DNA from 3 places in the Priestia aryabhattai genome. Region 3 is predicted to be linked to each of the others. Evidence: riboswitches for the same ligand, from Rfam matches in the RefSeq annotation. Region 3 holds a riboswitch; each other region holds the start of a gene.
The links. Region 3 has a riboswitch for S-adenosylmethionine ahead of metK (methionine adenosyltransferase). Riboswitches for the same ligand answer to the same signal wherever they lie in the genome.
Positions count from the first base shown of each region.

Region 1 (7,373 bases), on a different contig from region 3:
TAGGTGCAGCGGCAGCTAAATAGCATGTGCTCACTTCTTTAAAAGCTCCTTTACCTTTTAGCAGTTGAGCTATTTCGTTAAAATCTTTTTTTACAGCAGGATCACTGCTTCCTCTGCCGACCAACAATACCATCGAATCTTCTTGCTTATCCACATTGGTTTCATTGATTCTCTCTACCAAGATATCAACAATTCGTTCGTCCACGCCGAACGGTTCTCCGTACAGCACTTCTACCTGTGGATAACGTTCATACACTTGGTGTATTTCTTCGGGTATATCATGCTTTGCATGCGCAGCTGTTAATAACAGAAGAGGCACAATTGCAATACGAGTAGCACCTTGTTCAATACATGCTTCAAATCCTTGTTCAATAGTAGGGGAAGCTAGTTCTAGGAAACAAACTTCTTGAATCGGTACATCTAGATTTTTTTTACATCTTTCAATAAAAGCAACTGCCTGATCAGCGCCTTCTTTTACGCGGCTGCCATGGCAAACATATAAAACTGCATCCATATAATCAACCTCTTTAGTAAGCTTCTTGTGCATACGAATAGTAATGCTGTCCAGTCTTCTCAAACCAATTTAATCGGTCATGAAAATTTACAACTTCACCAACGATAATCATACTTGGATTTTCAATTTGTTTTTCTTTAACAATATCAACAATTGTACCAAGAGTTCCAGTTACAGTGCGCTGGTCCGCACATGTTCCCCAGTGAATCAATGCAATTGGCGTAGCTGAAGTTTTTCCATGTTTCATTAACTGTTGGCAAATGTACGGTAAGTTCCGCACCCCCATATAAATTGCAAGAGTATCTACACCTTTGGCTAGGCTATCCCATTTGATTGCATCATGCTCACTGTCTTTACGATGGCCTGCTACAAAAGCAAAGCTTGCGCTGTATTCCCGGTGAGTGACAGGGATTCCTGCATAAGCAGCGGCTGCGATACCTGATGTAATTCCTGGAACAATTTCAAATGAAATGCCCTGTTGCACGAGAGCTTCTGCTTCTTCCCCTCCGCGTCCGAATACAAATGGATCTCCGCCTTTTAAGCGCGTTACAATTTTTCCTTTTTTAGCGAATTTCACTAAAAAGTTGTTGATTGTTTCTTGCTTGAGAGTATGGTAGTTCGGAAGCTTTCCGCAGTAAATGATATCTGCATCACTTTTAGCATACTCCAGCAGGTCCTTATTCACTAAACGATCATATAAGATAACATCTGCTTGCTGAATTGCTTTCAACCCTTTTAATGTAATTAAATCTGGATCTCCTGGTCCTGCACCGACTAGATATACTTTCCCCATGAATGCCTTTCACCCTTCCATCATTTCCACGTCTCCGCAGTGCTCCCACATTTTAATTTGAATTAGAACAGCGGACAAAGTCCGCTGTCATTTAGATAAATTTTCGGTTAGCTAAATATTCAATAACAGTTTGTACACATTCTTCTACAGACTGTGTGCTTGTATTAATTGTTAATTCAGGGTTAGCCGGTGACTCATACGGAGAATCAATTCCTGTAAAATCACGGATTTCTCCACTTCTTGCTTTTTTGTAAAGGCCTTTTGGATCTCTTTTTTCACATTCTTCTAACGGACACTCCACGTATACTTCCAAAAATTCATTCCCCTCTAAGATCTCACGCACTTGAGCGCGATCCTCTTGGAATGGAGAAATAAATGCTGTTAGTACCACTTGACCGCTGTCTACAAATAGCTTAGAAACCTCACCGATACGGCGAATATTTTCTGTACGATCTTCAGCAGAAAACCCTAGATTCTTATTTAAGCCGAAACGAACATTGTCACCATCTAATACATAGTTGCGAATATTTTTATCAAAAAGCGCTTTTGCCACTGCGTTTGCTACGGTAGATTTACCTGAACCCGAAAGACCTGTAAACCATAATACAAAACTGTGATGATTATTTTGCTCGCGTCTTTCCTCTTTTGTAATTCCAGCATCATGCCACGTAATGTTTGTTGATTTGCTCACTTCAACCGCTCCTTATTTTGAAGATACTTTTTGTTTTGCTAATCCTTTAATTAACACTTCAATTACTTCTTTACGACTGAATGTGCTTGGTGGCACTTCTCCGTTACGAAGCATTTCACGTACCTTTGTTCCAGATAGAATCATATGATCTTCCTTGCTGTGAGGGCATGTTTTCGTTGATGCCATCGCTTCACACTTCTTGCAGTAGAAGCTGTGTTCAAAGAATAAAGGTGTAATTCCTAATTCATCTGCTGTAAAGTTACTGAAGATTTTTTGTGCATCATATGTTCCATAGTAGTCACCAACACCAGCGTGGTCACGGCCTACAATGAAATGCGTGCATCCAAAGTTTTTTCGAACCATTGCATGGAAAATAGCTTCTCTAGGTCCAGCATAGCGCATCGCAGCAGGGAAAACTGCTAAAGCTACACGATCGCTAGGATAATAGTTCTCTAAAAGTACTTCATAACTTTCCATACGGATATCTGCTGGGATGTCGTCTGACTTTGTTTCTCCTACAAGAGGATTTAAGAACAGGCCGTCTACAATTTCTAATGCCGTTTTTTGAATATATTCGTGCGCACGGTGAACAGGATTACGAGTTTGGAATCCAACAACCGTTTTCCAACCGCGTTCTTCAAATGCTGCTCTTGTTTCAGTTGGATCTAGGTAATACTTTTCAAAACGCGTTTTAGGTGTACGTTCTACAAGTACGATTGGACCTGCTACGTATACATTTGGGCGTTCCATCATTTTTTTCACGCCAGGATGAGCAAGTTCTGCTGTGCGGTACACGTTTTCTGCTTCCTTTTCTTTATTTGGCGTATATACTTCAGAAACTTCTAAAACACCATACGTTACGCCGTTTTGAACAAGTTTTACTTTGTCGCCAATGTTTAATTCTTTAGCTTGCTCTTCTGTTACAGGAAGAGTGATAGGAATACTCCATACTGTTCCATCTGCTAGACGCATATTTTCAACAACTGATTGATAATCTTTTTCTCCTAAAAACCCTGTAATTGGGCTGTAAGCACCAATTCCAATTAGTTCTAAGTCACTTAGAGCCATGTTATCTACTTCGATTTCTTTTGTTAGTGAAGTGTAGTCATATGTTGGTTGATATAAATTAATTAATTCTCCACCGTGTGCTTGAATTGTTGTCATTTTGTAAAATCCTCCTTAAATAATTAACACAATATAATAAAAAGCACTTGAATTAAGCAGTCATTTTTTCTTTTTCCGACTGCAAGCTTGCTCTTTTTCTTCTAGTCGTTCTAGCTAAGCTTAGAATACCTGCTGTGGCAATACATCCGCTAGCTAGCACCATAAATGAATATAAGTCGCTTTCAAGTACTAATTTCACAAGAACATATGAGATTACGAGTGAAAATACAGGCGATACCACCCAAACCTTCAACATTTGAATAACCACTTCGCGCTGTTCTTTCGTAAATCCCGTTTTCGCTGCGCCTATTCCAATAATAGAAGACGTAGTAACCTGTGTAAGAGGTACTGGTAAACCAAACAATGAAGCGACTGTGACAAGAGAAGCACCAGTACCTGAGATAATACACCCTTCTCCTACAGAATAGCGAGTAATTTTTTTTCCGTTTGTTTCAATAACTCGGCCGCCTAGTAAAAGAGCTCCGAGCGCGACCGCCAACCCTCCTGATACAACACCCGTTTTAGCATCCATTAATCCAGCTCCTACTAGAGGACCGACAGCATTTGCCACGTTGTTCATTCCAGCTGAGAAAGCTTCAAAGAATCCCGTCACTATAACTAAAATCGTTAAAACTCTTTTCCACTTTCCCTCTGCTTCTTTTTTATGCGCTCTGCGCTTTATCACTTTTCCAATCAAAAAAGCAATCACAAATGAAACTAGCGGAACAATAATCCAAAAAGACATGACAACTAAAAGTTTTTCCACATACAAAGATTGATAAGCTACTCCTACTCCAACAACTGAGCCAACTGTTACTTCACTTGTTGATAGAGGGATACCAATCAAATTCGCGAAAAAGAGTGACAGCGTTGCAGCAGCCAGAATGATAATAACTAACTCTACTGACAGTAATTTTTCAGGTATGATACCTGAACTGATGGTTTTCACCACCTCACCGCCTCCGGTAATGGCTCCAAGCACAATACCTATAGCACAGATGAACAGGGCCACTCTTCGCTTTTTAATCGCACCGGAGCCGTATGAAACGCCCATAGCAGCTGCTGCACCGCTTGCCCCAATATTCATTGCAAAAAAAAGTGCAATGATAAAGGCAACATATAAAAGCATCATTTATTCAGCTCTTTCGTATTTAAGATTCGTGTAATCCGCACTCAACTTTTTGCGTACCTGCCCATCTTCCTGAACGTAAATCGTCTACATTGTAGGCAGGTGCGGTACAAGGCTCACAGCCGATACTTGGGTAGCCTTGATCATGAAGTTTGTTATATGGCAAATCATGCTTATACACATAGCGCCAAATTTCCTTCCAAGACCAATGAATTAACGGACAAACTTTAACTTTCTTGAATTTCTCATCTTTATTAAAATAATTCGTGTTGGCACGAGACTCAGACTGCTCGCGTCTCAAACCAGAAATCCACGCATCATAAGGAGCAAGAGATTCTCTTAATGGGATGATTTTTCGAATTTGACAGCATAGGTTAGGCTGACTCTTCCAAAGCTCATCTCCATGTTTTTCAGCTTGTTCTGCAAGAGTTAAATCCGGTTTTTTCATATGAATACGTAAATCAGGGAAGCGTTCTTTAATTGCATCAATCACTTCATATGTTTCTTTAAAATGAACGCCTGTATCTAAAAAGACAATTTCAGCATCTTTTTTCACTTTTGAAATTAAATCAATTAACACGATTCCTTCGATCCCAAAGCTTGATGCATAGATAATTGAATCTCCGTAGGTATCATACGCCCACTGCAATGCTGAAAGGGCTCCTTTTGTTTCATCTTCACTGTCGAACTCTGGAAATGTATCGCTCCAGTTTTCGTACGTATATAAATCTGCCATTTTCTTCACTCCAATTCTTAGTTATCCGCGTTATCCAATAAAAAAAGACGGTTTTACCCACTAGAATTGGATAAAACCGCCTCTAGTGTGTCTAGTCAGCGAAACTATTTAATTCTTACTTTGCTTCGACGTGTTCAAAGATTTGTTTTAAGTCGGGGTTACAGTCATTGGTGTCCCTCCTTAAATTATTGCTTGCGCTATATCAAAATAAAAAGTCTTCCATATTGAAAGACTGGGTAGGCAATAAATTTTCACCTTATCTTTCAAAATGATACACACTTTGCTGGAATTAGCACCTTGCTAAGCAGGTTGCCGGGGTTCAGCGGGCCAGATCCCTCCACCACTCTTGATAAGCATTTTTTAAAAATTTTAGCATATTTAGAATATTTGTCAACATTAAAAATCATATATCCGATAAGAAAACTATACTTTAAATTCACAGAAATATCTATACTTTTATTTAAAACAACATATGTAAATTTAACCCAAATGTGAACATATCAGTTTATGAAACGCTTTCTTTTTTCTCCAACTTTTTATATTCTCTTGCTAAATAAAACACAAAATAAATCTCTCTATAAAATTAATAAGGGATTTGTAAGCTTTACGGATAATTCACCCCCATTAGCACACATTACAGATAACACTGACAGATAGGAGCTGTATAAGATGGAGAGACCACCCTTTCAATTAGACGATACAATTAAAAATAACGTGCGAACATATTTACAGCAGATTTCAACTGAAGCCTCTAATTTAATTAAACATTTAGACACGAGTGATCATTGTATCCTATGTGATTTTGAGGAGATGAGAAGGTTATTTCAAGATGTTCAAGCTACGGCCGCCTCTTATTACTTGCGTCATTACTTATCGCCTTATACATTTGAATATGCTGCTCTGTCCTTAGCTATTCATAACCTTTCTGAGAAACGTCACGGCGCTTTAATTGTCATTGAACGGGAACAAAATGTAGACCCTCTTATTCAAAAAGGAATGCCTATTCAAGCTCCTGTCAGCGCTACGCTAGTTGAGACGCTGTTCTATCCAGGGACACCCTTACATGACGGAGCCGTCCTAATTAGAAACAATCAGCTTATTTCAGCTGCTAATGTTTTACCTCTCTCGTCTATTATTTCAAGGAACAAAAAATTAGGAACACGTCACCGTGCAGCCATTGGAATGTCGGAAAAATCGGATGCATTAATTTTAGTTGTATCTGAAGAAACAGGTAAAATTTCGTTTGCTCTTGATGGAAGCCTCTACCCTATTCACTCCAGCAAAAATATGATTTAAGAGCCCTTTCCTGATAAGCAGCCCTATCTTGACTTCTATATCCTTTCTCTTTAATATATTTCATAGTTTTTACATACTATAGATACGGGTGATGCATATGGCAATTTTAAAATTTGAACATGTAGGCGTTCAAGTAAAGGATATAGAAGAATCTATTGAGTTTTATACACAAAAAGTGGGATTAGAGCTCATCGAAACACTACCACATACCGATCCGTCTTTGAAACTAGCTTTTCTAGGTTTAGAAGGCAATGTAATCGTAGAGTTAATTCAAGGGTATAACTCAAGCTTACCTAACGAAGGTAAAGTTCATCATTTTGCGCTGGCAGTAGACGGAATTGAAGAGGAGTTTGAGCGTTTAAAATCAGCAGGCGTTTCATTTGTGGAAGAAAACATTGTAACTTTGCCAAATGGAGCAAGATACTTATTTTTCTATGGTCCAGACAAAGAATGGATTGAATATTACGAAGTAAAAAGATAAAGATATCTTATACCTTCAATGAAAAATGGTCATACTGTGGCTATGACTAATCACTGGAGGTTTTTTATGATGGAATGGCTATTATTTCGACTTTTTCGTCGTTCTATTTTAGTGCGGCTTCTTTTTATTATCGGCTGCCTTGTTCTACTTTTTGGCACGCTTATACATTTCCTAGAGCCGCAAACGTTTGGAAATGTGTTTGAAGGAATTTGGTGGGTTATTATTACAATCTCTACTATAGGGTACGGTGATTTCGCTCCAACCACTACGATTGGAAGATTAGCTGCAATTATTTTAGTCCTGATCGGAACGGGCTTCATTACTACTTATTTTGTCACGCTTTCTAAAATTGCTGTTTCCACTGAGAGCGCTTATTTAGAAGGAAATTTAAAATTCTATGGAAAAGACCACTTCATCGTTGTCGGGTGGAACGAGCGCGCCAAGCTAGTATTAGAATCTTATCGCGACGCATTTCATAAAGAAGAAATTGTTCTTATTGACGAATCTCTGACTAAAAACCCCATGATTTGTGATCGCGTTCATTTTATTAAAGGAAGTCCTTCTCACTA
Region 1 covers NZ_JAMBOQ010000005.1:356,674-364,046, reverse strand. Annotated here, with positions in the region: gene M3225_RS22870 (sirohydrochlorin chelatase) at 1-514, opposite strand, end outside; gene cobA (uroporphyrinogen-III C-methyltransferase) at 528-1,307, opposite strand; gene cysC (adenylyl-sulfate kinase) at 1,399-1,998, opposite strand; gene sat (sulfate adenylyltransferase) at 2,011-3,162, opposite strand; gene M3225_RS22850 (inorganic phosphate transporter) at 3,215-4,294, opposite strand; gene M3225_RS22845 (phosphoadenylyl-sulfate reductase) at 4,314-5,027, opposite strand; SAM riboswitch class I at 5,281-5,383, opposite strand; gene cdaS (sporulation-specific diadenylate cyclase CdaS) at 5,697-6,323, shown strand; gene M3225_RS22835 (VOC family protein) at 6,421-6,804, shown strand; gene M3225_RS22830 (potassium channel family protein) at 6,871-7,373, shown strand, end outside.
Region 1: another riboswitch for S-adenosylmethionine. It lies ahead of M3225_RS22845 (phosphoadenylyl-sulfate reductase); the one in region 3 lies ahead of metK (methionine adenosyltransferase).

Region 2 (7,373 bases), on a different contig from region 3:
AAGGGGATATATAATCATGAGTAAAGTATCAAGTAAGTTTATCTTCTTCTTCGGCTCATTTGCCGGTATTTTATTCGGTTATGATATTGGGATTATTGCTGGTGCAGAAGGTCATATCCGTCAAGCATTTCATTTAAGTCCGCTGTGGCTGGGAATTGTTGTTTCGTCTTTAATGGGCGGAGCGATTATCGGTTCCATTTTAAGCGGTTTATTAGGGGATAAGTTTGGACGAAGAAAGTTAATTTTAATTTCTTCTATCATCTTTCTTTTAGGCTCAATTGGTTCAGCCATCGCACCAGAGGAAATTACGTTAACGATTGCTCGCGTCTTTTTAGGTACAGCAGTAGGAACGGCTTCTTCTTTAGTTCCTGCATATATGTCAGAAATCGCACCTGCTAATATTCGCGGGAAGCTTTCGGGTTTGAACCAATTAATGATTGTAATTGGACTATTATTAAGCTATATCGTAGCCTTTATTTTTGAGCCGGTTCCAAACAGCTGGCGACTAATGCTTGGCAGCGCCGGTATTTTTGCGGTCGTATTATGCATCGGTATGATAAAGCTTCCAGAGTCACCTCGCTACTTAATTAAAAATGGGATGGGAGATAAAGCGCGTGAAGTTTTGCGTACGCTTCGTCCCTCAGCAGCTGAAGTGGAAGCTGAAGTGTCTGAAATTGAAAGCGTAGCTGTGCATGAAGAATCAGGCATCAAACAGCTGTTTCATAAAAAATTTCGTTTAGCTTTAATTATTGGCGTCGGAATGGCAACTTTTCAACAGATTCAAGGCGCAAACTCGATTGTTTATTATGCGACAAGCATTGCCCGTCAAGTGGGTTTAGCCCCGCAGGTAGCAGCTGGTTTTACGGTCATTGTTGGGGTAATCTTCGTCGTGACAACACTTATTTTTCTGCAGTTTGTTGATAAATACAACCGCCGTACCATTCTTACGGTTGGCGGAGCGGGAATGGCCCTTTCCTTTTTTACACCGGCTATTCTTGGAGCAGTAGGTGTTAATGAAGCCGTAGTTAACTGGGTTACGCTAATTGCACTTTGCTGCTTCATCCTTTGCTATGCGTTTTCTTGGGCGCCGCTTACTTGGATCATTGTAGGGGAAATTTTCCCGCTTTCTGTACGCGGAATCGGTGCTGGGATTTCGTCTGCCTTTAACTGGACGGGGTCACTGGCAGTTGGGCTTGTGTTCCCTATTTTAGCTGATCAGTTTAGCTTAGGCGTTATCTTTTCAACTTTCGGGATCATTTGTATTCTCGGATTATTCTTCATACGTTTTGTAGTTGTCGAAACAAAAGGACGGAGCCTAGAGCAAATTGAAACGGACATGGCAGCTCGCTCTGAAAGAAATTCTTTGAGTCCGGTTGAGCGTAATAAATACGTCTAATTGTCGTAAACGTTTTAAATGTAAGAATCCTTTGCTATCTCAGCAAAGGATTCTTTTTTTACGTAATGTGAATGATTCATAGATACGATAAAGGTATCTTTTTTTTAAAGTCTTTCTATGATTTACAGTAAGACTTTTGGCATATTCTACATAATTCTTAAAGAAACCTTGTAGCAGAAGGCTCAGTCAAACATTATAATAGATAATGAATGATGATATATCCTCTTTATTTGTCATATATTTGTATTACATATGTAATTGAAGCAAAACATTCACTTGATATACTGTTTAACGACTTAACTTTATCTGAAAATTTACAGTGAAATACCTGTTTATAGAGGCTTAGAACATACACAGCAAATGGAGGAGCTATAATGGCAAACGAAAAGATGAAAGAAGGACTTGATCGTTTTATTAAAGAAGATTTAAATGACCTTTTAGGTAGACTGTTCCCTTTAATGGACCGGGAGTGTGCCGAGGAAAAGAGAAAACTTATTGAAACAGCGGTAGAGTACATTTACTCATCAGGATACCATCAAGGAGCAAAAGACTTAATTGAAACACATCGAAAAGATGATTACAAAATGTTAAGGCAAAAATTAGCGTCAGCACCTCCTGAAAACTGATTTTTTTGAAATTTCTTTTGACAATGTAAATCTAAGGTGTTAAGATAACTCTACATTCAAAACATTATAAAAAATTAAAACTCTTATTGAGAGAGGCGGAGGGACTGGCCCTATGAAGCCCGGCAACCATTTAACGATCCTGTTAAAAAGGTGCTAAATCCTGCAAAGCGTATAGCTTTGACAAATAAGAGAGGATTTCATAGATACTATGCCTCTCTATTACGAATAGAGAGGCTTTTTATTTTATGTAATCCTGTTTTGAATGTAACAATTTTATAAAAATGCATCAGGTGCTGTGTAACGAATGTACGCAGCTTAAAAGGGAAGACCGGTGAAAATCCGGCGCGGTCCCGCCACTGTAATGGGGAGCAACTTATTAACCACTGTTTCATTCTGAAATGGGAAGGGATAGGAAGCGATGAACCTAAGTCAGGAGACCTGCCTGTTGTATGCACTTAAGCTCTACGGGATATAGAGAGGAGTGAGGAATACGTGTTGAGAAAAACAGGCTATCTCAACTCTAGTTAACGATGCGTATCATCTCTCTTTTCATTTCGAAAAGAGAGATTTTTTAGTTTAGCGGAAAAAAAGAAACTACAGGGAGTGGAAAAAATGAGCAGTGTAAAAAGTTCAAACTTAGGTTATCCAAGAATTGGTGAAAAACGAGAATGGAAAAAAGCGCTTGAGCAGTTTTGGGCAGGAAAGCTGGAGAAAGATGTATTTTTGCAAGAAATTGAAGCTCTTCGCCTTGAACATCTTAAAAAACAGCGTGACGCAGGAATTGAATTGATTCCAGTCGGCGATTTTAGCTTATACGATCACGTGTTAGATACAGCGGTTATGTTTGGTTTGGTGCCAAAACGTTTCAATTATGACGGAGGGCCGGTATCGCTTGAAACGTATTTTGACATAGCGCGAGGTACAAAAGGTGCAGTAGCATCTACGATGACAAAATGGTTTAACACAAATTATCACTATATCGTACCAGAGCTTGACGAAGCAAAGCCTGCTCTTGTAGAAAATCGCCCGCTTCAATTCTACAAAGAAGCAAAACAAAAGCTAAATATCAAAGGAAAGCCCGTTATTTTAGGGCCAGTGACATTTGTGAAGCTGTCGAAAGGGTATAAAGAAAGTGAGTTTGAAAAAATAGTTGAACAATTTGTTCCTCTTTATGCGACTATTTTAGCTGAGCTACAGGCAGAAGGCGTCGAGTGGGTACAGATGGATGAGCCGATTTTATCTACAACGCTATCAAAAGAAGACCTGGCGTTGTACAAAGAAGTCTATCAATCTTTGAATGAAGCGGCACCGAACGTAAAGGTTATTTTGCAAACGTATTTTGACAGCGTTGATTACTACAAAGAAGTTGTGTCTCTTCCTGTTCAAGGAATTGGTTTAGACTTTGTACATGACCGCGGAGAAAATCTCACTGCGCTTAATAAATATGGTTTTCCAACTGATAAAGTGCTTGCGGCAGGAGTTATTGACGGACGAAACATTTGGCGTGAAAATTTGGACGAACAGATTTTAACGCTTAGTGAAATTGAAGAAGTAGTATCAAAAGACCGTTTGATCCTACAGCCTTCATCGAGTCTATTACATGTTCCTGTCACGGTGAAAAGCGAAGAAACCATTGATCCAATTTTAAAGAACGCTCTATCCTTTGCAGATGAAAAGCTGAAGGAAATCACGCTGTTAACAAAAGCGGTGCAGCAAGGAAAAGAAACAATACAAGAAGAGATAAATGTAAGCAAACAGGCCATTCAAGCATTAAATCAATCATCTTTCCGAAATCATCAGGACGTGCAAGAAGCGCTGAAGCAACTCAGCTATAAAGCGGAGCGTCAAGCACCGTTTGACGTACGTCAGCGCGTTCAAAAAGAGGCTTTTCAACTGCCGCTTCTTCCAACCACAACAATTGGAAGCTTCCCGCAAACAAAAGAAGTGCGACGCGAGCGTATGAAGTGGCGGAAAGGTGAGTTAAGCAATGAAGCGTATGAAGCGTACATTAACGATGAAATAAAAAAATGGATTGAAATTCAAGAAGACATCGGCTTAGATGTGCTTGTGCACGGAGAGTTTGAACGAACGGACATGGTTGAGTACTTCGGTGAAAAATTAGGAGGCTTTCAGTTTACTAAGTTTGGCTGGGTGCAATCATACGGTTCTCGCTGCGTAAAGCCGCCGCTTATATACGGAGATGTATTCTATCAGCAGGCGATGACGATAAAAGAAACGGTCTATGCGCAATCTCTAACAAATAAGCCGGTTAAAGGAATGCTGACGGGTCCAATTACGATTTTAAACTGGTCGTTTGTGCGTGATGATATCTCGCGCTACGACGTGGCAAATCAAATTGCGCTTGCTCTTAGAAAAGAAGTGGAAGCACTGGAAAGTCAAGGCATCTCGATGATTCAAGTGGATGAACCGGCGCTTCGTGAAGGACTGCCGTTAAAACGAGAAAACTGGGAAAACTACTTGAACGCCGCGGTGTATGCGTTCAAGCTAGCCACGGTATCCGTGCAAAATGATACGCAAATTCATACGCATATGTGCTATTCAGAATTCGAAGAGATTATCGATGCCATCAAAGCGCTTGATGCCGACGTGATTTCCATTGAAACGTCTAAAAGCCACGGTGAATTAATTTATGCGTTTGAAGAACATACGTACAATCAAGGAATCGGACTTGGCGTGTACGATATCCACAGTCCGCGCATACCAAAGCTTGAAGAGCTGACGCGAAACATCGACCGCGCCTTGCAGGTCCTTGATCCTACATTGTTTTGGATTAATCCCGACTGCGGCCTTAAAACAAGAGGAATCAGTGAGACGGTCGAAGCCTTAAAAGTCATGGTTGCTTCAGCAAAGCAAACAAGACAAAATTTATTGCAAAACGTTCAATCGTAAGGAATCAAAAAACAAGCAGTGTAGAGGCTACACTGCTTGTTTTTATAGGGTTTTAAAAGCCCAGAAATATCCATTGACACTTCCCGTACATTTTTGTATCTTTTTAAAGTGTTTTTAAAATCAGGGAGGTACAACATGAGTAACAACAGCACACAGCACGTTAAAATTGTAACAGCTGATCCATCAGCGCTAGGCCTATTCGGACTTGCCATGGTGACACTCGTTGCATCGTTTCAAAAGCTTGGGGTAACCGATGGTGTTTCATTGGTATTGCCATGGGCGATTTTTTTAGGCGGAATAGGACAGTTAATCGCGTCTATTCAAGATTTCAAACATAATAATACCTTTGGCGCAACTGCTTTTGGTGCCTTCGGGTTATTTTGGTTAGGTGTAGCCATGACATGGCTTATTCAGCTTGGAGCATTTGGGGAAGCGCTAGCAAAAGCAGCGGATCCGAAGCAGCTCGCATTTGCTTTTGTAGGCTACTTTATCTTCAGCGTTTTTATGACAGTCGGAGCAATGGGCACTCATAAAGTATTATTTATTATTTTTGTGTTAATTGATTTCTTATTTATCGGATTATCGCTCAGTACATTTGGTGTGTCATATGAATATACGCACTTACTAGCAGCAGTGTCAGAGCTATTGATTGCTCTGTTTTCATTCTATGGATCTGCAGCGGCTGTATTAAATACTCACTATGGTCAAGTTGTGCTTCCAGTGGGCAAGCCGTTTGGTGCATTTATAAAATAATCAAGACGTTCATTAAAAAATGAAGTAGGATTGAATTCTGTATTATGCAGAGGTCAATCCTTTTTTGTTTGAACGTTTTTATATATAGTAGAAAGAGATAGTTATATATAATAGTAGCTTTTAAATGAAAGGAAACGTTCCAATGATTATAAGACAAGTGCAGGAAAATGATTTAAAACAATTAATTACATTAGAAAACAAAGGTTTTACACCTGAAGAAGCTGCCTCAAAAGACGCGTTTATCACGCGGATTAAAACCATGCCTGATACGTTTATCGTTGTGGAAGAAAATGAAGAAATGATTGGATATGTGAACGGACCCGTTATTTCAGCGCCGTTTATCACAGATGATTTGTTTGAAAAAACGATTTCCAACCCTGAGACAGGCGGTCATCAAAGTATTTTAGGCATTGTAGTAAATCCACAGCATCATCATAAAGGAATTGCCAGTATGCTGCTAGGAGCGTTTGAGAAACAAGCGCGGGACAAACAGCGCTTAACGGTTACATTAACATGTAAAGAAGAATTGATTCCTTTTTACGAAAAAAACGGGTATGTGAACCAAGGAGCTGCAGAGTCTCAGCATGCAGGCGTGCAGTGGTTTAATATGAGTAAAAAGCTTTAATTTTCATGAAAAGCACAAGTTCTCCTTTAAGGAATTTGTGCTTTTTTTATTAGGTTTAACGAATGCATATAGTAGTAGGTATGTAAGAGACACTAATTTGTCAAACATATTTGACAAAAACAAGGAAGATAATATAAGATATGGATGTAAAAAGTTTTTTACATTTTAGAGATGAGTGATGAATGGTGGAAAACCGAATTAAAGAACTGCGTAAAATCAAACGAATGTCTCAAGATGAACTGGCAAAAGTATGCGGCGTATCGAGACAAACGATTAATGCAATTGAAAACAATAAGTATGATCCAAGCTTGACGCTTGCTTTTCAACTGGCCGAAGAGCTGGAAGCAACAGTAGATGAGCTGTTTTTATTTAGAAAATCATGATTTAGTTAAAAAGGAGAAGGTAATGTGAAGCAACGATCTTACTAGTAGGCGTTTTGACACTTCTGTCTTATAAGCGAACAATACATAAGTAAGTAGAAGATTAATAATACTTCTATCACTTCATATAAAAAAGATTTACAGAGCGATGGTGGTGAGATGAATGGAAAATCGAGTTGCAGGAGTAGCTCTTACAAGCACGGGAATGTTACTGTTGATGGTAACGTTAATACTTCCTGTTCCGGGATTAATATATAGCTTGCTTGTAGGGAGCAGCATTCTACTAAAGGGATGCGGAACTGGAGTAATAAAAAGATGCATCACCTAAAAGCAGGAGGCTATACAATATAAAACCTCATAGATGCAAAGTGATGTAGAAAAGGAGGCTTCTTTTGAAAAAAAGAGCAGTTATTATATGCGTACTTCTATTTATTGTAGTATTTTACTTTACATATACAGGAAAAACCTATCAGTTAAAAGATGTAATAAAAATAGACGAAACAAACGTTACGCGTATGGAAATAGATACGGACGAAGGGAAACGTGTGGTAGACGATAAAAAGAATATGAAGCAAATCGTACATTCTTTGTCGCAAGTGGAAGTAAAAAAAAGCAAGGAACGCGATCCGAAGTTTGACCAGGCTTACTGGGTAAAAATCATTGAAAATGGAAAAGATGCTTAC
Region 2 covers NZ_JAMBOQ010000002.1:37,702-45,074, forward strand. Annotated here, with positions in the region: gene M3225_RS06765 (sugar porter family MFS transporter) at 17-1,396, shown strand; gene M3225_RS06770 (hypothetical protein) at 1,771-2,022, shown strand; SAM riboswitch class I at 2,103-2,213, shown strand; cobalamin riboswitch at 2,294-2,482, shown strand; gene metE (5-methyltetrahydropteroyltriglutamate--homocysteine S-methyltransferase) at 2,635-4,932, shown strand; gene M3225_RS06780 (acetate uptake transporter) at 5,068-5,685, shown strand; gene M3225_RS06785 (GNAT family N-acetyltransferase) at 5,810-6,310, shown strand; gene M3225_RS06790 (helix-turn-helix transcriptional regulator) at 6,493-6,693, shown strand; gene M3225_RS06795 (hypothetical protein) at 6,854-7,018, shown strand; gene M3225_RS06800 (DUF5301 domain-containing protein) at 7,083-7,373, shown strand, end outside.
Region 2: another riboswitch for S-adenosylmethionine. It lies ahead of metE (5-methyltetrahydropteroyltriglutamate--homocysteine S-methyltransferase); the one in region 3 lies ahead of metK (methionine adenosyltransferase).

Region 3 (7,373 bases):
TTACCTGCTTAAAAAACCTTTGTACACTTACATTAGAAGATTTACTACTTTTTTTCAACTAATAAAGGGAGATGATTTGATGATTTATCCGTATAAAGAAAAAATGCCTACCATTGCACCCAGCTGCTTTATCGCAGATTATGTCACGATTACTGGAGATGTCACCATTGGTGAAGAAAGCAGCATTTGGTTTAACACTGTTATTAGAGGAGATGTTTCACCTACTATTATCGGGAAACGAGTAAATATACAAGATCAATCAACACTCCATCAAAGCCCAAATGCTCCTTTGCTTATTGAAGATGATGTGACAGTAGGACATCAAGTCATTTTACATAGCTCCATCGTCCGCAAACGCGCGCTCATTGGCATGGGCTCTATTATTTTAGACGGCGCGGAAATTGGTGAAGGTGCTTTTATCGGTGCTGGAAGTTTAGTGCCTCCTGGTAAAAAAATACCGCCTAATACTCTCGCACTCGGCCGACCTGCTAAAGTGATCCGCGCTCTGACTGAAGAGGATTTAAAAGATATGCAGCGCATTCGTAAAGAATATGTAGAAAAAGGGCAGTATTATAAGTCTATTAAGAAATCTGATTCTTCATTATAAAGGAAACGTTCCCTCAGAAAGTCATACTGAGGGAATTTTTTTAGTATCTCCACAAACTCTCCAATCATGTTCTATTCTCCCCACAATTGTAAAGAAATTTCCATATTAATTTACATCGTTTTAGTACTGCCTCCACAATTAAAGATTAAACTGAATAATAAAGGCGTATTTATTGAAAAGGGAGCGACTCTATGAAAACCAAGTTAATTCAGTATGTATACGATGCCGAATGCCGATTATTCAAAAGTGTAAACCAACATTTTGATCGAAAGCACTTAAATAGATTTTTACGTTTACTAACTCACGCCGGCGGAGCCACGTTTACTATTGTGATAGCGTGCTTGCTGCTATTTCTGCACCCTTCATCCGTCGCTTACGCTTGTGCATTTTCTTTAGCCGTTAGTCATATTCCTGTCGCCATTGCTAAAAAACTATATCCGAGACAACGACCTTATATTCAATTAAAACATACAAAAGTATTAGAAAATCCATTAAAAGATCATTCATTTCCATCTGGGCATACAACAGCTATTTTTTCGTTGGTTACCCCTCTTATGATTGTTTATCCAGCCTTCGCTGCCGTTCTTTTGCCGCTTGCAGTAACGGTAGGAATTTCAAGAATTTATCTCGGTCTGCACTATCCGACGGATGTCATGGTAGGCCTGATACTGGGCATCTTTTCAGGTGCTGTTTCACTGAACATATTTTTAACATAATTGATAGGAGGAATACTAATGAGAATTGCTTTATTTACGGATACATTTGCTCCGGAAGTTAACGGTGCTGCTAAAACACTTTATCAATTTACTCAGTATGTCAATTCAAAGCAAATTCCCATCCAGGTATTTGCTCCTGAATTTGCTCATGACCGTTCATTTTCAACGTATGTTCACCGTTCGCCTAGCATGCCGTTTTTCCTTTATCCAAACAGCCGCTTTTCATTGCCAAACGTTCTAAAAATTAAAAAGCAGCTGCAGGAATTCAATCCTTCTCTTATTCATTTGGCCACTCCTTTTACAATGGGGCTTTGCGGCTCCTATTATGGAAAAAGATTAGGTGTTCCTCTTGTCGGCTCTTATCATACCAATTTTGATGATTATTTATCTCACTATGAACTTGAGAAGATGCGTGTACCACTGCAAAAATATATGAAATGGTTTTATAAACCTGTGCAAAAAATATTCGCTCCCTCTGAAGTGACCAAACAGCAGCTAGAAGAACAAGGGTTTCACAACGTAGCTATTTGGTCGCGAGGGGTAAATCACAAATTATTTCATCCCCACTATGACCGCTTTGATATTCGTATTAAATATAATATTAAAAAACCCTACATTTTAACGTATGTAGGAAGATTAGCTAAAGAAAAGAACGCTGATTTTTTACTGAAAATTGCACGATCTCTACCTGATCATATCCGCCATCAAATTCACTGGGTTATTGTGGGAGACGGCCCTTTAAAGGAACAAATGCAGCAGCAAGCATCTGAGCATATGACATTTACAGGCTTTCTTGAAGGTAAGCAACTTGCTCATATCTATTCATCATCTGATTTGTTTGTTTTTCCTTCAGAAACAGAAACCTTCGGAAATGTTGTACTGGAGTCTCTTGCTTCTGGAACTCCTGTGGTGGCAGCAAATGCAGGAGGAGTTAAACAGATGGTTCAGCACGGGCGAAATGGCTACCTTTGCAAACCTCACTCCTTAGAAGAATTCGGTTCGGCTATTACAGGTTTACTCGATGATTTGCACCAGCGGCTTCACTTTGGCCATGCAGCGAGACACTATGCTCTTACTCAATCATGGGATGCCATTTTTCAGCATTTGCTTTCAGAATATGAAGATGTCGTAGAAAAATCCGCTGAAGATATTCAATGGGCATAAAAAAAATCTCCGTTTTCACGGAGATTTTTTATTATTTAGCTAAAGCTTGAGTTTTTAATGTTTCAGCTTTGTCTGTGAACTCCCAAGGAAGCTCCACATCTGTACGACCAAAGTGACCGTAAGCTGCTGTTTGCTTATAAATCGGGCGACGTAAATCAAGCATTTTAATGATGCCTGCTGGACGTAGGTCAAAGTTTTTGCGTACTACATCTACTAGTACTTCTTCAGAAACTTTTCCTGTACCGAATGTATCAATTGAAATAGATACTGGTTGTGCAACACCAATTGCATATGCTAGTTGTACTTCACACTTATCAGCAAGATCAGCTGCTACAATGTTTTTCGCAACATAACGAGCTGCATAAGCTGCTGAACGGTCTACTTTTGTTGCGTCCTTACCAGAGAATGCACCGCCGCCGTGACGAGCATATCCGCCATAAGTATCAACGATAATTTTACGACCAGTTAAACCAGCATCTCCTTGAGGGCCGCCGATTACGAAACGTCCTGTTGGGTTAATGAAATACTTTGTATTTTCATCAATTAACTCGTTTGGCACAACTGGATTAATAACATATTCTTTTAAGTTACGTTGAATTTGCTCTAACGTTACTTCTGGGTGATGCTGAGTTGAAATAACAATTGTATCGATGCGAACAGGTTTGTTGTTTTCATCATATTCAACTGTTACTTGTGTTTTACCATCCGGGCGAAGGTAAGGAAGAATTTCTTCTTTACGTACTTCTGTTAGACGGCGAGCAAGTTTATGAGCTAATGAAATTGGAAGAGGCATTAATTCTTTTGTTTCGTTACATGCATAACCAAACATTAACCCTTGGTCTCCAGCTCCTATTGCTTCGATTTCTTCATCTGACATTTGACCTTCACGTGCTTCTAACGCTTGGTCTACACCAGCAGCGATATCAGCTGACTGCTCGTCGATAGATGTTAATACTGCACAAGTTTCAGCATCAAATCCGTATTTTGCACGAGTATAGCCAATTCCTTTAATTGTTTCACGAACTGTTTTAGGAATATCCACGTAAGTAGAAGTTGTAATTTCACCACTTACTAAAACTAAACCAGTTGTTACGCTTGTTTCACAAGCAACACGAGCATTTGGATCCTTTGCTAGGATAGCATCAAGAATTGAGTCAGAAATTTGGTCACAAATTTTATCGGGATGTCCCTCTGTAACAGATTCTGACGTGAACAGACGACGTTGTGTTGACATCAGTTTTCCTCCTTATAAATACGATACATTGTGATACGGTACTCATTCCCTTATTTTCATTACACGTTAAAAAATATAAAAAAACCTTTCCTTGTATCGAGGAAAGGTATCAAATTCTACATAAGCCTTTCACTCTTATCGATCAAGGTTGTGCCCTTGCATCAGGTTAGCACCTTATCGTCCACACAAAAAAATGACGATGGTTGCTGGGTTTCACAGGGCCTGTCCCTCCACCAGCTCGGGATAAGAGAGTATCCGTTCAAGGACATATAATACATGAAAAAGCGCTTCACTGTCAACAACATTCAAATGGAAATCATCTCTTTACGTTTGAATCTGTTTTAATGTAACATACTCAAATTTCAAAATAGTACACCTTATTAAGAATGATCACTAAGTTTGGTTAACAAGACAGATCAAAAAGAGACTTTCACTTGAAATAACTTCACTTTTTTCGCTTCTAGCACATATATATGTGTCTAAAATAGGTATAACGTACATTTTTTTATAATACACAAACATTTTTAGTTAAATAGTATAGAATAATTAAATAAATGTGTTATACTAATTATAAATTTCAAACATTAATGAATAAATAATAGCTAAAAAAGGAAGGTAGTGCACATGAGTACTGTTGATATGTCTATCGAATTAAATGGTTTGCTTCAATTAAAAACAACAAAACACCAATTATCTGTTCCACAACTTGTTGAAAAAATTCTAGCTCGACGCGAAGGAACGCTGACTTCTACAGGTGCTGTGTCAGTCGAAACCGGAAAATATACAGGTCGCTCTCCTTTGGATAAATTTATTGTAAGCGATGCTGTGTCTTCAAAAACGGTTGAATGGGGACCTGTCAATCAGCCAATTTCTGCTCAGCGATTCGATGCGCTATACAAAAAAGTCTTAACCCACTTAAAGAAGCAGGATGAACTTTTTGTTTTTAATGGATATGCTGGAGCTGATAAAAAGTATCAGTTACCAATTCAAGTAGTTAATGAATTTGCATGGCACAACCTATTCGCTCAGCAGTTATTCATTCGCCCTTCAGCTGAACAAAAAACAAATGATGATGTGAAGCCGTTTACAATTGTAGCAGCTCCAACATTCAAAGCTGATCCTGAAACAGACGGGACGAATTCTGAAACCTTCATTATTCTTTCATTAGAGCGGCGCATTGTGCTAATTGGAGGAACTGAGTACGCTGGTGAAATGAAAAAATCTATTTTCTCAGTGATGAACTTCTTGCTTCCTCAAAACAATATTCTATCCATGCACTGTTCTGCTAACGTAGGAGAAGAAGGTGACGTTGCATTATTCTTTGGTTTATCTGGAACGGGTAAAACAACGCTTTCTGCTGATGCAAATCGTCGTTTAATCGGAGATGACGAGCACGGTTGGTCAAGCTCTGGTGTATTTAATATTGAAGGAGGCTGCTACGCGAAATGCATTCAGCTTTCTGAAGAAAAAGAACCGCAAATTTTTAATGCAATTCGCTTCGGCGCCGTACTGGAAAATGTAGTGTTAAATCAAAATACGAAAGTAGCAGATTACAATGATAATAGTTTAACAGAGAATACTCGTGCCGCTTATTCAATTGACTCTATTGATAATACGGTATTGCCAAGCGTCGCTGGGCACCCTACAGCTATTGTCTTTTTAACTGCTGATGCCTTCGGCGTCTTGCCTCCAATCAGCAAGCTTACAAAAGAACAAGCGATGTACCATTTTCTGAGCGGATATACTAGTAAGTTAGCTGGAACAGAACGCGGCGTAACATCGCCGCAGGCTACTTTCTCTACATGCTTTGGTGAGCCTTTCTTACCTCTTGCTCCAACAACTTATGCAGAAATGCTAGGAAAGAAAATCGATGAACATAATGTAAATGTCTACCTTGTAAACACTGGATGGACCGGCGGTGAATACGGTGTGGGTGAACGAATGAAGTTAAGTTACACTCGAGCTATGGTTCAAGCAGCTCTTGAAGGAGAACTAGCTAATACCGAAACAGTAACAGATGCTATTTTTGGTTTATCGATTCCAACTCATGTTCCGGGAGTTCCTGATGAAGTGCTTCAGCCTTCTAAAGCATGGAACGATGCAACAGCTTATAACCAAAAAGCAACTGAGCTTGCCGCTAAATTCAAAGCTAATTTCAAGCGTTTTAATGATGTAGCATCTGACATTTCAACATTAGGCGGACCTAGAGTCTAATAAAAAACCGATCGTCTTATGGACGATCGGTTTTTTAGTTAGTCGAATATAATTTTGTCAGTTCATATGTGACAATGGTTTTTTCCTGCTCCATTTCTACCTTACGCACAACAGCAGTTCCAATACATTCTCCATTTTTCGTTTTGTGAATGTTTAATGGAATATCTAACGGATACAAACGATATCCTTTTTTCTCAATTTGAAAAATGTTATCCGTTACACGTTTTTCGTTGCCTTTTGTCACAATCATTGTATTTAATTCTAGTGGCATCCCCATTTTTTTCTCACTCCTCACTGTTATTCTACTTGTTTTTTCTATCGTAGCATATCTTTTATTGCGCTTTCATCCACTTTGTTAACTTCTTCACCGTTTCTCGATTTTCTTTTGGTGGAAAAGCATGTGGAAAGTTTTCAAAGTACCAGCTGGTAACTTTTTTATTGGACTCTTTTAGTTTGGATTCGAGCTGATAGGAATGATCAATCGACACGTTTTTATCTTCTAAACCATGAATGAGCAAGACCGGCGGCTCGACGAGATGAGCACGATGCAAAGGTGTCCTCCATTCGTATCTTTCAGGATATTTAGCAGGAGTTCCTCCAATCACCCGCTTCATCATTCTTCTTAAATCTTCCCTTTCTTCATATGTCAGCACCATATCCGTGACGCCTCCCCACAACACAAGAGAACGGCTGTCGTTTTTTTCAATTGCTGTGAGTAAAGCCATCACTCCCCCTCTTGAAAACCCAAAGATATGAATGCGGTCATGGTTAACGTTGGGCAGCTGCTTCAGTAAATCGTAAGCTGCAAAAGCATCGTAACGATCATCTCCTGCAAAATCTTCGTTTCCTTCTCCTCCTTGATTTCCCCTATAGAACGGAGCCATCACAATAAAACCTTGAGAAGCAAATTGAATGAGTCGAGCAGGACGAACGGTTCCTACGTTCTTAATACCTCCTCTTAAGTATAAAAAGCCGTCATACATCCCTTTTTCTTTTGGCTCTGCGAGCATTCCTTTAATCTTAAGCCCTTGACATGCATATGTAATCACCCACAGCGCCACGCGAGGGTTTGGTGATGGGAAACGCTGTTTATGAAGAATTGTTCCATCTTTCATTTTTTTCCTCCATTCTTTATATAACTAGCCTGTTTTCTCCCGCTAAGGTGTACTTTCAATCGTTGACTAATACTTCTTTGATTTTCCACATGTTATATAGGCACTCACCTTCTTCTACTTTCTTACATACATTATCATAAAATATTTTATTCTTTTAAGGAGGTTTGCTTTATGAAACCAATTAAATGGCTCTTTTCTTTGCTTGCTATTATGATTTTACTCATTCCACTAATTAGCTGCAGCAAAACAACATCTGTACAAACGGTTCGTGTTGGTGAAGTAACTCGCTCTATCTTTTATGCTCCCCAGTACATTGCTATTTC
Region 3 covers NZ_JAMBOQ010000001.1:1,231,840-1,239,212, forward strand. Annotated here, with positions in the region: gene M3225_RS06340 (gamma carbonic anhydrase) at 80-607, shown strand; gene M3225_RS06345 (phosphatase PAP2 family protein) at 799-1,323, shown strand; gene M3225_RS06350 (glycosyltransferase family 4 protein) at 1,342-2,487, shown strand; gene metK (methionine adenosyltransferase) at 2,519-3,721, opposite strand; SAM riboswitch class I at 3,854-3,971, opposite strand; gene pckA (phosphoenolpyruvate carboxykinase (ATP)) at 4,346-5,935, shown strand; gene M3225_RS06365 (DUF2584 domain-containing protein) at 5,970-6,212, opposite strand; gene M3225_RS06370 (alpha/beta hydrolase family protein) at 6,268-7,050, opposite strand; gene M3225_RS06375 (ABC transporter substrate-binding protein) at 7,222-7,373, shown strand, end outside.